2 regions of the Stenotrophomonas sp. S4 genome follow, and region 2 is predicted to be linked to the other one. Evidence: predicted binding sites of a transcription regulator. Region 2 holds the regulator's gene; the other holds the start of a gene.
What was found. Region 2 encodes FliA, which starts transcription of late flagellar genes. Its sites were predicted from a motif close to TAAAGTTTNNCNNNCNNNGGCCGATAA; they were not measured.
Positions count from the first base shown of each region.

Region 1: the regulator FliA is predicted to act here: its motif matches at 3,433-3,459, upstream of ACUZUJ_RS19760 (methyl-accepting chemotaxis protein).

Region 1 covers NZ_CM196188.1:4,249,559-4,255,510, reverse strand. The annotation lists gene ACUZUJ_RS19790 (GIY-YIG nuclease family protein) at 1-19, shown strand, start outside; gene ACUZUJ_RS19785 (hypothetical protein) at 27-170, opposite strand; gene ACUZUJ_RS19780 (LysR substrate-binding domain-containing protein) at 269-1,168, shown strand; gene ACUZUJ_RS19775 (transporter substrate-binding domain-containing protein) at 1,208-1,924, opposite strand; gene ACUZUJ_RS19770 (VOC family protein) at 2,007-2,378, shown strand; gene ACUZUJ_RS19765 (arylamine N-acetyltransferase family protein) at 2,443-3,285, opposite strand; gene ACUZUJ_RS19760 (methyl-accepting chemotaxis protein) at 3,488-5,952, shown strand, end outside.
Region 2 covers NZ_CM196188.1:2,241,036-2,246,987, forward strand. The annotation lists gene ACUZUJ_RS10460 (chemotaxis protein CheA) at 1-556, opposite strand, end outside; gene ACUZUJ_RS10465 (protein phosphatase CheZ) at 559-1,164, opposite strand; gene cheY (chemotaxis response regulator CheY) at 1,164-1,556, opposite strand; gene ACUZUJ_RS10475 (RNA polymerase sigma factor FliA) at 1,614-2,357, opposite strand; gene ACUZUJ_RS10480 (MinD/ParA family ATP-binding protein) at 2,354-3,241, opposite strand; gene flhF (flagellar biosynthesis GTPase FlhF) at 3,228-4,829, opposite strand; gene flhA (flagellar biosynthesis protein FlhA) at 4,975-5,952, opposite strand, start outside.

The DNA of each region.
Region 1 (5,952 bases), 2.0 Mb from region 2:
GCGCTGGTATGCAGGCTGAGGGGCGCTCAACGGGCTCGCGGCGGCTGAACCGGCGCAGCCGGTTGCCGCGGGCACTGCGGGGCAGGTGTGGACGGGCTGGCCAGCTGCCGTGCCAGCTCGGCGTTGGCCACGTGGCCGTGCAGGAACAACAGGCTGCCGTAGATGTTCATGAGCGTGCCTCCACTTGAGTGGATTGCACGATACGGGCAGCATGGACGGGCAAAAAGCGACATTTCCGCAAGGTGGCCTTGAGAGGAATTCAAGCCTTATGTCCCGTCCGCCCCTTCATGCCCTGCAAGGTTTCGTGGCTGCCGCCCGGCTCGGCAACCTGTCGCGCGCGGCGGCGTCGATGAACCTGACCGTCAGTGCGCTCAGCCATCAGATGCGCCAGCTTGAAGAGCGGCTGGGGCAGCCGCTGCTGGTCCGCCAGCCGCGTGGCGTCACCCTCACTCTGGAAGGGCAGCGCCTGCTCGACCAGGTCGGCCCGCATCTGGATGCGATCAACGAAGCCTTCCAACCCTATGCGGCACGCGCCGAGCACGTGCTGACGATCAGCGCGGTACCGTCGATGGCGTCGGCGTGGCTGGTGCCGCGGCTGGGGCACTTCGTGGCTGAGCACCCGCAGATCGAGATCAACCTGCAGTCGAGTGAACGCCTGGTTGATTTCGAGCGGCAGCGCCAGTTCGATGCCGCGCTGCGGCTGGGCAGCGGGCAGTGGCCGGGCCTGGTGGTGGAGCCGCTGTTCGACGAGTGGCTGCTGCCGATGGCCAGCCCGGCGTTGATCGAACGCATGGGAGGGATCGACCGCGTGCCGCTGAACCAGTGGCCGCTGTTGGGTGATCCCGATGGTGCGTGGGGCGCCTGGTTCGCGCTGAGTGGGCAGAACCCGCCGCCACGCTTCGTGGCGGTGCTGGATGATTCGGAGGCGCATCACCGCGCGGCGCTGGACGGGGTAGGCGTGGCGCTGGGACGGGTGACGCGGGCGCGCCTGCTGCTGGATTCCGGCCAGCTGGTGGCGCTGTCCAGCCTGCGATTGAAAACCGCCTGGCCGCATTGGCTGGTCTACCCGCAGCGCTCGGCCCGCCATCGCGGCTTCCTGGCCTTCCGCGACTGGCTGCACGCTCAGGCCGCCGAGCACGTGCGGCACATGGCAGACGCACATCTTTAGCGTTGAGCCATGCTCGACTGCTTGTGCTCGACTCTACAGTCATCGCACCAGCGTGACGTCCTGCCCGGCACGGGCGAAGGCTTCGCCCAGCAACGAGCCTGCCTTGATCGCCTCCACGTCCTCGAACAGCGCCTGCAATGCATCGGCCGGGCGCGAGGCCGGCGCCGCGACCGCCTGCTGGATCGCGGTGAAGCGGTCGGCCAGTACGCGGTGGCCGGGATGGGCCTGTGCCCATGCCGCCAACGGTTGGCGCACGCCGGCGGCGGCATCCAGGCGCTGCTGCTCGAACAGGGTGATCGCCGCCGCCGACGTCTCGGTCCGCTCGATCACGGCGTGGCGCAGTTCGCGGCTGAGGAACAGATCGTAGGCCGCGCCACGACCGACCGCGATGCGCAGGCCATCGCGGTCCAGGTCGGCCACCTGCTGCGCAGGGCTGTCCTCGCGCACCAGGTAGGTGCCTTCGATCTCCACATAGGGGGCACTGAAGGCAATGCGGTCGGCGCGTGCAGGATCGATGGCCAGGAAGGCCAGGTCCCAACCGTCTTCGCCTGCCGCGGCGACCACCGAGGCTGCGGCATCGTGGCAGGTGAAGCGTGCCTGCACCCCCATCCGTTGCGCCAACGCTGTGGCCAGTTCCAGCGAGGGGCCGCGCGGTGAGCGCGCATCGCCCTGCGCCAGTACCGGATTGCCCAGGTTGATGGCCACGCGCAGGAAACCCAGCGGTGCCAGCGCACTACGATGATCGGCCAGGGACATGCAGGACTCCGCGGGGAAAGGGCGGTCCAGCATGCCAGTGCCGCCCTGCAAGGCCGTGTCAGTATCGGGTTATCCTGCGGACATGAACCCCATCCTGCATGTCGAGATCCCGGCCACTGACCTGGCCCGGGCCATCACGTTCTACCAGCAATGGCTGCAGGTGGCGGTGGACGAACCGATCCTGCTGCACGACTGCAGGATGGCGTACCTGCCGTTTGCCGATGCGGCCGCCGGCGCCAGCATGTCGCTGGTGCAGGGTGCGGATTACCGGCCCTCCGAACAGGGCGCGCGCATCTACATCGGTGTCGATGACCTGGACGCCAGCCTCGAGCGTGCCCTGCAGGCCGGGGCCGAGCTGCGCTTCGGCCCGGCCGATGCCGGTGACTGGCGCGTGGCCGAGATCCGCGACAGCGAAGGCAACCGGATCGCATTGCAGGCGCGCACGGTTCTGTAGCGTCGAGCGATGCTCGACTGACGCGTTCCCCGCGCCGCCAACAGCAGTCGAGCATGGCTCGACGCTACACGTGGGTCGCGGCACGCGAGCGCTGCAGCCAGTCGTTGATCGCCGGATCCAGCCGTGGATCGTCCGGCAACTGCATGCCGAAGCGTTGCTGCAACACTTCGCGCACGTCGCCAACATCATGCAGCGGGCGCTTGTCCGGTGCCTGGCCAGGGCGGTACTCGGTGTAGTTGCCGCTGCCGATGGTGCGTCGCCAGTCCGGCCCGGTCAGTGACGCGCGCAGCTGGCCGGGGAAACTGGAATCGGGATGGGTGCACACGTACCAGTTGCCCACCACGTTGTCGATCGGTGCCGGCGCGTGCAGGTCGAAGCGATACATCGCCCGCCAGCCATCGCTGGACTCGGCGGACAGCACGAAATCCCCCTCGCCGGGCAGGCGCTGCAGCAGGAAGCGCTCGTGAGGCGTGGCCTGCGGCTGTGGATCACGCAGGCGCAGCGGCACGGTCGGGGTCAGGCTGCCGAAACCGGCATCCACCAGCCAGTCATCGCCGTCCACCTGCACGCGCAGCAGCAGGTGGGTCCGTGCGGTCAGTTCGCCGTCCTGGGCGGCCAGCAGCACGCGCGCGCTCAACGGCTGCGCATCGAAGCCCAGCGCCTGCAGCAGCGCCAGCAGGCCGCCATTGAGTTCGAAGCAGTAGCCGCCACGGTGGTCGTCGAGCAGCTTGCGCTGCACGCTGTCCAGGTCGATCGGCACTGCATCGCGCAGCAGGCAGCTGAGGGTTTCGAACGGCAGCAGTGCGTTGTGGCGCTGCTGCAGCAGCGTCAGGCCCGCCAGCGTCAGCGGTGGCGGTGCATCCAGCTGCAGGCGTTGCAGGTAGCGGGGGACATCGAGCGTCGTCATGGGGGCACCGGGCGGGGAGGGAGGTCCACTGTGCTCCCCCAACCGGGGTTGAGGTCAAGCACTGCGCGGGTGTCATCCCCCCGTCGCCTGTGCCGGGTACAAAGGCCGCGTCCGCCAGCAATCGGTGGAACTGCACCAAGAACGCCCTAAAGTTGCTCCATTTCCAGCCGATACAGGTGCGTCCTTCCGCCTGGAGTCTGTCATGTCGGCCGTTGCCCCCCACCTCCGGTCCCTGCGCATGCGGCTTGCCGCGCTGCGCTCGGCGTCCCCCGGCCTGCTGCTGTGGCTGCAGCCGCACCGGCTCAGCGTAGCCAACAAGCTCAAGGCGACCCTGTGGGTCTGTGGCCTGGGCCTGATCGCGATCGCTGCGGTCTACGCCTGGACCGGCCATGCCAGCACGCAGGCGGCACGCAGCCAGGCCAGCTACCAGCACGGCAGCGATCTGGCCGCGAGCCTGGCGACACGGGTGGCCGAGGCGCGTCGTCTGCAGACCCAGTATGCACGCAGTTTCGACGATGCCGACCGCGCGCAGCTGCTGGCGACGCAGAAGGCGCTGCAGGCCGATCTTCAGGCGCTGCGCGCGATGCCGATGGATGCCGGCCGGCGCAAGGCGCTGCAGGCGCTGACCGAAGCTGCCGGTGCATTCTCGCAGGGTGTGGCCGCCCTGTTCGAACGCGTCGATGAGATGGGTCGTGGCGATGCCGGCCTCGCCGCGCAGCTGCAGCAGGCCGCCGACACCCTGCAGGCGCAGGTGGATGCGCTGCAGCGGCCTTCGTTGGCGTTGTCCCTGCAGAAGATGCGCCGACAGGAGGCGCTGCTGCTGCTCGATGGCGATTCCACCCATGCCGACCGTGCGAGCGAAGAGAAACTGCCGTTCGATCTCGCGCTGGTGGGCCTGCCGACCGATGCGCAGGATGCCCTTCGCAACGGCATGGAGGCCTATCAGGTCGCGTTGCTGGGCTATACCGCCGCCCGCGTTGGCCTGGATGTGGAGGCGCAATCGTTGCTGGATACCGCCGCAGGCGTGGCGCCGGCGCTGGCCGCCTTCCAGCAGGCCCAGATGGCGGTGCTGGCCGAGGCACAGGCGCGCCAGCAGGCCGGCACGCGCACCATGAGCGTGCTGTTCGCAGTGACCCTGCTGCTGGTCGCCGGCGTGTTGATCACCAGCCTGGTGCTGGTGCTGCGTGCGGTGCGCCAGCCGATCCAGGACACCCTGCGTTTCGCCAGCGATATCGCCGACGACCGCCTGGATACCACCCTGCGCGTGTACAACGCCAACGACGAGATCGGACAGCTGGCACAGCGCCTGGTCGACATGCAGCAGCGCCTGCGTGCGCGCATCGAGACCGAGCGTGCCGGTGCGCGCGGCAATACCCGCGTGCGCCAGGCGCTGGACAGCGCGCAGACCGGGCTGATGGTGATCGATGCCGAGGGCCAGGTGGCCTACGTCAATCCGGCACTGCTGCAGCAACTCGAACGCCAGCTCGAAGACCTGGTGGGCAGCGATGCAGTGCGCCTGCATCCGGCGTTGGCCAGCCTGGCCGGCGTGCGTCAGCGCGAGGAGCGCGAGATCGGTCATGTCGGTGTGCGCTACCAGCTGATTGCCAACCCCATCATCGACGAAGGGCAGTTCCTCGGCGTAGCGGTGGAATGGCGCAGTCGTGCGCTGGAGACGCTGCTGGAAACCGAAGTGGCTGCCCTGGTCGATGCGGCGGCACACGGTGACCTGCATGGCCGTATCGCGCTGGAGGGCAAGCAGGGCTTCGTGCGCACGTTGTCGACCAGCATCAATCGCCTGCTGGCCACCTTTGAAACCAACCTCGGTGACCTGCAGGCACTGCTCGCTGCACTGGCCCGCGGCGACCTCAGCGTGCGCATGGAGGGGGACCTGCAGGGCGTGTTCGCGCGCATGCGGGACGATGCCAATGCCACCGTCGCGCAGCTGGGCCGCATCGTCACCCGCATCCAGCAGGCCACGTCCAGCCTCGATACCGGTGTCGGTGAGATCGTTGCCGGTCATCACGATCTGTCGCAGCGCACCGAGCAACAGGCCGCCAACCTGGAAGAGACCGCAGCGTCGATGCATGAGCTGACCGACACCGTTGGCCGCAACGCCGATGCCGCCGGTCGCGCCGATGCCCTGGTGCAGGGCGCGGCAGCAGTGGCGCAGCGCGGCGGTGAGGCTGTTGGCCAGGTGGTGGCAACCATGCATGGCATCAGTGAAGCGTCACGGCGGATCGGTGACATCACCCAGCTGATTGATGGCATCGCCTTCCAGACCAACATCCTTGCGCTCAACGCGGCGGTGGAAGCGGCGCGCGCCGGCGAGCAGGGCCGCAGCTTCGCCGTGGTGGCTGCCGAAGTACGCCTGCTGGCGCAGCGCAGTGCCGAGGCGGCCAAGCAGATCAAGGGCCTGATCGAGGATTCGGTGGCGCGCGTCGGGCAGGGCAACCGGCAGGCCGAGCAGGCCGGCACCACGATGGGCGAGATCGTCGGCAGCGTGCAGCAGCTGGCCGACCTGCTGGCTGGCATCCGCAGTGCGTCGCAGGACCAGCATGCCGGCATCGCCCAGGTGAACCAGACCATCGTGCAGATGGAAGCCAGCACCCAGCGCAACGCCAGCCTGGTGGAAGAGGCCGGTGCCTCGACTGCGCAGATGCAGGCGCA
Region 2 (5,952 bases):
GAGCTTCGAACTCGTCCTCGCTGATCAGCCCGTCGTCGGCCTTCTTTGCCGGCGCCACCGCGGTCGGTGCGTTGCCGCCGTGCAGCTGGTCGAGCAGGGCCTCGAACTCGTCGTCGGTGATCAGGTCGCTGCCACCCGCAGCGGGAGCTGCTGCGGCGGCGGGTGCAGCCACGGCACCGCCATGCACGTCGAACTGGGCGATCAGGTCCGGCGGTGCATAGCCCGGCTCGGTGCCGGAAGACACGGCATCCAGCATCGACTGCAGGTAGTCCAGCGATTGCTGGGCGGCATCGAAGTGATGGGCCTGCAGCACGGCCTGGCCGGCACGTGCAGCGCCCAGTGCTTCTTCAGCGGCGTGGCACAGCTCGACCATGGCGGTGACACCGAGGAAGCCGGCGCCGCCCTTGAGCGTGTGGTAGCCCCGGAACACCGCGTTGAGCTGTTCGGTGTCCTGCGGTGCCTGTTCCAGCGACACCAGCTGTTCGCCGAGGCGATCCAGGATTTCCTGTGCCTCGATGATGAAATCGGCAGTGATGTCGTCGGATACCGCGCTCATGCTTACAGCCCCAGATCCGACAACAGGTCGTCGGCGTCGTTCTGCGAGACCGCGTGGCGGTCCAGTCCTTTCAGTGCCGGCCCGGCCAGTTCCGGGTCGGTGCGATGCTGTTCCGGCGGCAGGCCGAGTGCGCCGAAGCCTTCGTGCACGCGGCGGACGATGCCGACCACGCGACGGATGATCTGCCCGGTCAGGTCCTGGTAGCTCTGGGTCAGGGCGATCTCGGTGAGGTTGTGGCGGATGCGCTCGAGCTGCGCGTCCTGGCCCGGCTGCAGGCCTTCGGCGCGCAGCTGTTCGGTCAGGCTGCGGCATTCCTCGGCCAGGTCCAGGGTGCGGTGGGTGGCCTGTTCGGTCATCGCCACCACGTGGTCCAGGCGTGCGCAGGCATCGTCCAGTTCGCCGGCTTCGCTGGGCACGGTCGGCAGTTCACCCAGGGCCTGCCCCAGCTCGCGGGCGAGCCGCGAAAGGCCGCTCATCATCGGCTGCGTGCGCAGCGCGACCAGTCCGTCGATGCGTTGCCGCCACGCGGCTTCGTCACCGGACTCCAGTGCGTCCAGGGCTTCCTGCAGGCGCAGGGCGAGGGCGTTCTTGTCGACCGTGGTATCCATCAGGCGCTGGCCGCCAGGCGTTCGAAGATCTTGCCGAGCTTTTCTTCAAGCGTCTGCGCGGTGAACGGCTTGATGATGTAACCATTCACGCCGTTCTGGGCCGCTTCAATGATCTGCTCGCGCTTGGCTTCGGCGGTGACCATCAGTACCGGCAGGGTCTTCAGCTTGGCATCGGCACGGATCGCCTTGAGCAGTTCGATGCCGGTCATCACCGGCATGTTCCAGTCGGTGACGACGAAATCGAACGGCTGGCTCTGCAGCAGCGACAGCGCGGCATGCCCGTCCTCGGCTTCGGCGGTGTTGGTGAAGCCCAGATCGCCCAGCAGGTTCTTGACGATTCGACGCATGGTCGAGAAGTCGTCGACGATCAGGATGCGCATGTTCTTGTTCAAAGCAGAGTTCCTTTGTTGTTCATTCCGGGCGGCCGGGGGCAGCCGCCTCGGGGATGTTCATTCTTCCAGGCCGGCGTCGACGGCCTCGAATATCTTCAGCCGGCCGCGCAGGCGCAGCACGGCCTGGCCGTGGATCTGGCAGACCCGCGATTCGCTCACGCCGAGCACCGCGCCGATCTCCTTCAGGTTCAGCTCCTGCTCGTAGTAGAGCGAGAGCACCAGTTGTTCGCGCTCGGGCAGGTGGCCGATGGCCTTGCCCAGCTCGCGGCCGAACTCGCCGCGCTCCAGCACCTGCTGCGGGGTCGGGCCACCCTGGGCGACGGTGTCCAGTTCGCCCTGGTCTTCGATGCGCGACTCCAGGCTCAGCACCTGGCCACGTGCGGCGTCTTCCATCAGCCGCAGGTATTCGGGCAGCGGCATCTCCATCGCGGCGGCCACTTCGGTGGCGCTGGCGGCACGGCCGGTGCTCTGTTCCAGGCGGCGGATGGTGGCGGCGGCATCGCGGGCACGGCGGTGCACCGAGCGCGGCACCCAGTCGCCACGGCGGATCTCGTCGATCATCGAGCCGCGGATGCGGATCGAGGCATAGGTCTCGAACGACGCGCCCTGGTCGGCGTCATAGCTGCGCGAGGCTTCGATCAGGCCCATCATGCCGGCTTGGATCAGATCATCGACTTCGACGCTGGCCGGCAGGCGCGCGGCCAGGTGGTGGGCGATGCGCCGCACCAGGTCCGAGTGCTGGGCGATGACCTCGTTGGCCGCCGAGCGCTGGACTTCCTTGTACTGGGCTGCGCCTTTCATGCGGCCACCCCGCGCTGCTTGAGAATGCGTTCGAGGAAGAACTCGACACCGCCACGCGGTTCGGTCGGTGCCTGCCAGCGTGCGGTGCGGCGCGCGATCTCGGTGATCGCCAGCGCCGAAGGACTGGACGGATAGGCCTTCACCACCGGCTGCTGGCGCTGCACCGACAGGCGCAGCCAGTCATCCTGCGGTACGCAGCCGAGGTAGTTCAGCGAGACATCGGCGAGGAACTTCTCGCAGACGCGGGTCAGCTTCTCGTACAGCACGCGGCCCTCGTTCGGGTCGCGCACCATGTTGGCCACCACCTGGATGCGGTCCACGCCGCGCTCGCGCGACAGTACCTTGATCAGTGCGTAGGCGTCGGTGATCGAAGCCGGCTCATCGCAGACCACCACCACGGTGTCCTGCGCGGCCTGGCAGAAGGTCAGCACGCCGTCGGTGATGCCGGCGGCGGTATCGACCACCATGATGTCCAGCTCGCGTTCCAGTTCGGAGAACACGTTGACCAGGCCGACATGCTCGGCCGGGGCCAGCTCGGCCATGTGCCGGCGGCCGGATGCGGCCGGGACCACCAGCACGCCGTTCGGGCCTTCGACGATGACGTCGTCCAGCGAGCAGCGGCCAGCAACCAGGTCGGCCAGCGTAAAGGTGGGGTTCAGCCCCAGGATCACGTCGATGTTGGCCAGGCCGAGGTCGGCGTCCAGCAGCAGCGTGCGCTTGCCCATGCCGGCCAGCGCCACGGCCAGGTTGGCGGACACATTCGTCTTGCCCACGCCGCCCTTGCCGCCGGTCACGGCAATGGTGCGCACAGGGCCGAGCGGCTCGCTGCGGGTGGCCGACAGCGGGAAGGTCTTGGTCAGCTTGGCGTACTCACGCGACGGCATGGTTCAACTCCGGGTTGCAGGGCATATCGGCCGCTCGGCGCAAATCTTCAAGGCGAAGTACAAGATTGGCCGCACTGGCCCGGTGCAGGTCCTCCGGGACGTCCTGGCCATCGGTCACCCAGGTGATCGGCAGGGCGTGGTCCACGGCCACCGACAGGGCGTTGCCGAAGCGGCCGGTCTCGTCCAGCTTGCTCAGCACCAGGCCCTGCAGGTTGGCCGCACCGAAGCGGCGCACCACCTCGTCCATGTCGCCGAAGCTGGTGTTGGCCGGCAGCACCAGCAGGGTGCGCACCTGGCGCGCGGCCCGCAGCCACTGCAGCTGGGCGGCCAGCGCACGGTCGCGCGGGCCTAGTCCGGCGGTGTCGATCAGCACCAGCTTGTAGTCCTTCAGGCGTTCCAGCAGCTGGTCCAGGTCGGTGCCGCTGTTGGCCTCGTGCACGGCGATGCCGAGCTGGCGGCCGTAGCCATACAGCTGCTCACGGGCGCCGATGCGGGTGGTGTCGGTGGTGACCAGGGCGACGTCGCGCGGCGCGTGCTTCTCGGCGAAGCGCGAGGCCAGCTTGGCGATGGTGGTGGTCTTGCCGGCGCCGGTCGGGCCGACCAGGGCGATCACACCACCTTCTTCCAGCGGGTCGACCGGGGCGATCGGCAGCTTGCGCGAGATCAGCCCCAGCATCAGGCCGCGGCCGCGGTGGGCCTCGGTCTCCAGCGGGATCTGCATGGCCACGTCGCGGGCCAGGCCGGCATCGAAGCCGTATTCGTCCATCAGGTCCAGCGCGGTGGCGCGCACCGGACAGCCACGCAGGCGCTCGTCGTTGAAGCGGTTCATCTCGCGCTCGATCACCTGGCGCATGCCGGCCACTTCCTGGCGCAGCTGGCGGATCTCGGCGTCGTCCTGGGCGACCACGGTCAGCGTCGGTGCCGGGGCCAGCATCGGGGCCGGGCTGGCCTCGACGACGGCTTCGACCGCTGCCGGTTCGCTGGCGGCGATATCTGGCTGTGCATCGGTCACGACAGCGGTCGGCAGCGGCGGCGGCTGCACGGCCGGCGCCGCGCTTTCGTGATGCGTCTCATGCGGCGGGTCGATCTGGAAGCGGGCGCGGTTGGCCGGTGCGACGATGGCTTCGGCGAACGGGGCGAAGATCTGGTCCGGCAGCGCCGGTTCGTTGACGGCGGCACGCGCCAGGGTGGCGGCGAAGCCGGTGCTGCCGCGGGTCGGCACGATCTCGTCGGCGCTGTCCAGGGTGCGGCCGGTGGCGCCGACGGCGGCGCGGGCGAGGGCGGCGACGGCCGAGGTGGTGGCGGCGACCGGTTCCGGCGCCGGGGTGCTGCTGCGGCGGCGGGTGACGGCGGCGATCACCGCGTCGGCGGCGGTGCGCGGCTTGGGGGCCGGCGGCGGTGCGACATCACGGCGCGAGGCTTCCAGTGCACGCTGCACGGCGCTCTCGTCGTAGTTGGCGGCGGCGACGATCTCGATACCTTCCTCGATCCGGCGGTTGGACAGGATCACGGCGTCAGGACCATGTTCCTTGCGCACCAGGTTCATGGCCGAGCGCATGTCGGCGGCGACGAATCGTTTGATTTTCATGCTGTGGTCACGGGACGAAGACGGCGGGGTGGCGGTCGGAGAACTCGGGTGGTCGGTGGTCTGCACGGTGCGGGTTCCCCTTGGTATCTGTCTGTTGCGTTGGTTCGAAAGTGGTGTCTGTTTTCTGGCGCATCGGAGGGCGGCGTCAGCTGATCGTTCCGACCAGCTTCAGGCGCTTGTCCTCCGGCACCTCGCTGTAGGCCAGGACCGACAGCGACGGAACGCTGTGGCGGACCAGGCGGGCCAGCGCGGCGCGCACCGGGCCAGGTACCAGCACGACCGCGGGCTCGTTGCGGGCTTCCTGCTTGCTGACACATTCGGCCAGGCTCTGGTGCAGTCGCTCAGCGAGTCCGGGTTCCAGCGCGGCGCCGTTGCCCTGCGTGGACTCCTGCAAGACACGTTCCAATTGCGGGTTGAGGGTGAACACCGGCAGCTCCGCCGACATTCCGGCGATCTCCTGCACGATGAAGCGGCCCAGCGCGGTGCGCACGGCGGCGGTCAGCACGGCCGGGTCCTGGCTGCTGGGCGCGTGTTCGACCAGTGCTTCGGCGATCTTGCGCAGCTGGCGGATCGGAATGCGCTCGACCAGCAGGTTCTGCAGCACGCGCACCACTGCCGACAGCGGCAGCGCCTTCGGCGTCAGATCTTCGACGAGCTTCGGCGCGCTCTTGGCCAGGTTGGCCAGCAGGTGCTGCACTTCTTCGTGGCCGAGCAGTTCCGGCGCGTGCTCGCGGATCAGGTGCGACAGATGGGTGGCGACCACAGTGGCCGGATCGACCACGGTGTAGCCCAGCGTTTCGGCCTGGGCGCGCTGGTGCGGCTGGATCCAGGTGGCATCCAGGCCGAACGCGGGGTCCTTGCCGGCGATGCCTTCCAGCGCGCCGAGCGCACTGCCCGGGTCCAGCGCCAGTTCGCGATCAGGATGGATCTCGGCGGTGGCCACCGGCACGCCGTGCACCAGCACGCGGTAGCCGTTGGCCGGCAGTTCCAGGTTGTCGCGGATGTGCACCGACGGGATCAGGAAGCCGACATCCTGGGTCAGCTTGCGGCGCACGCCCTTGATGCGTGCCATCAGTTCGCCGCCCTGGTTGCTGTCCACCAGCGGAATCAGCCGGTAGCCGAC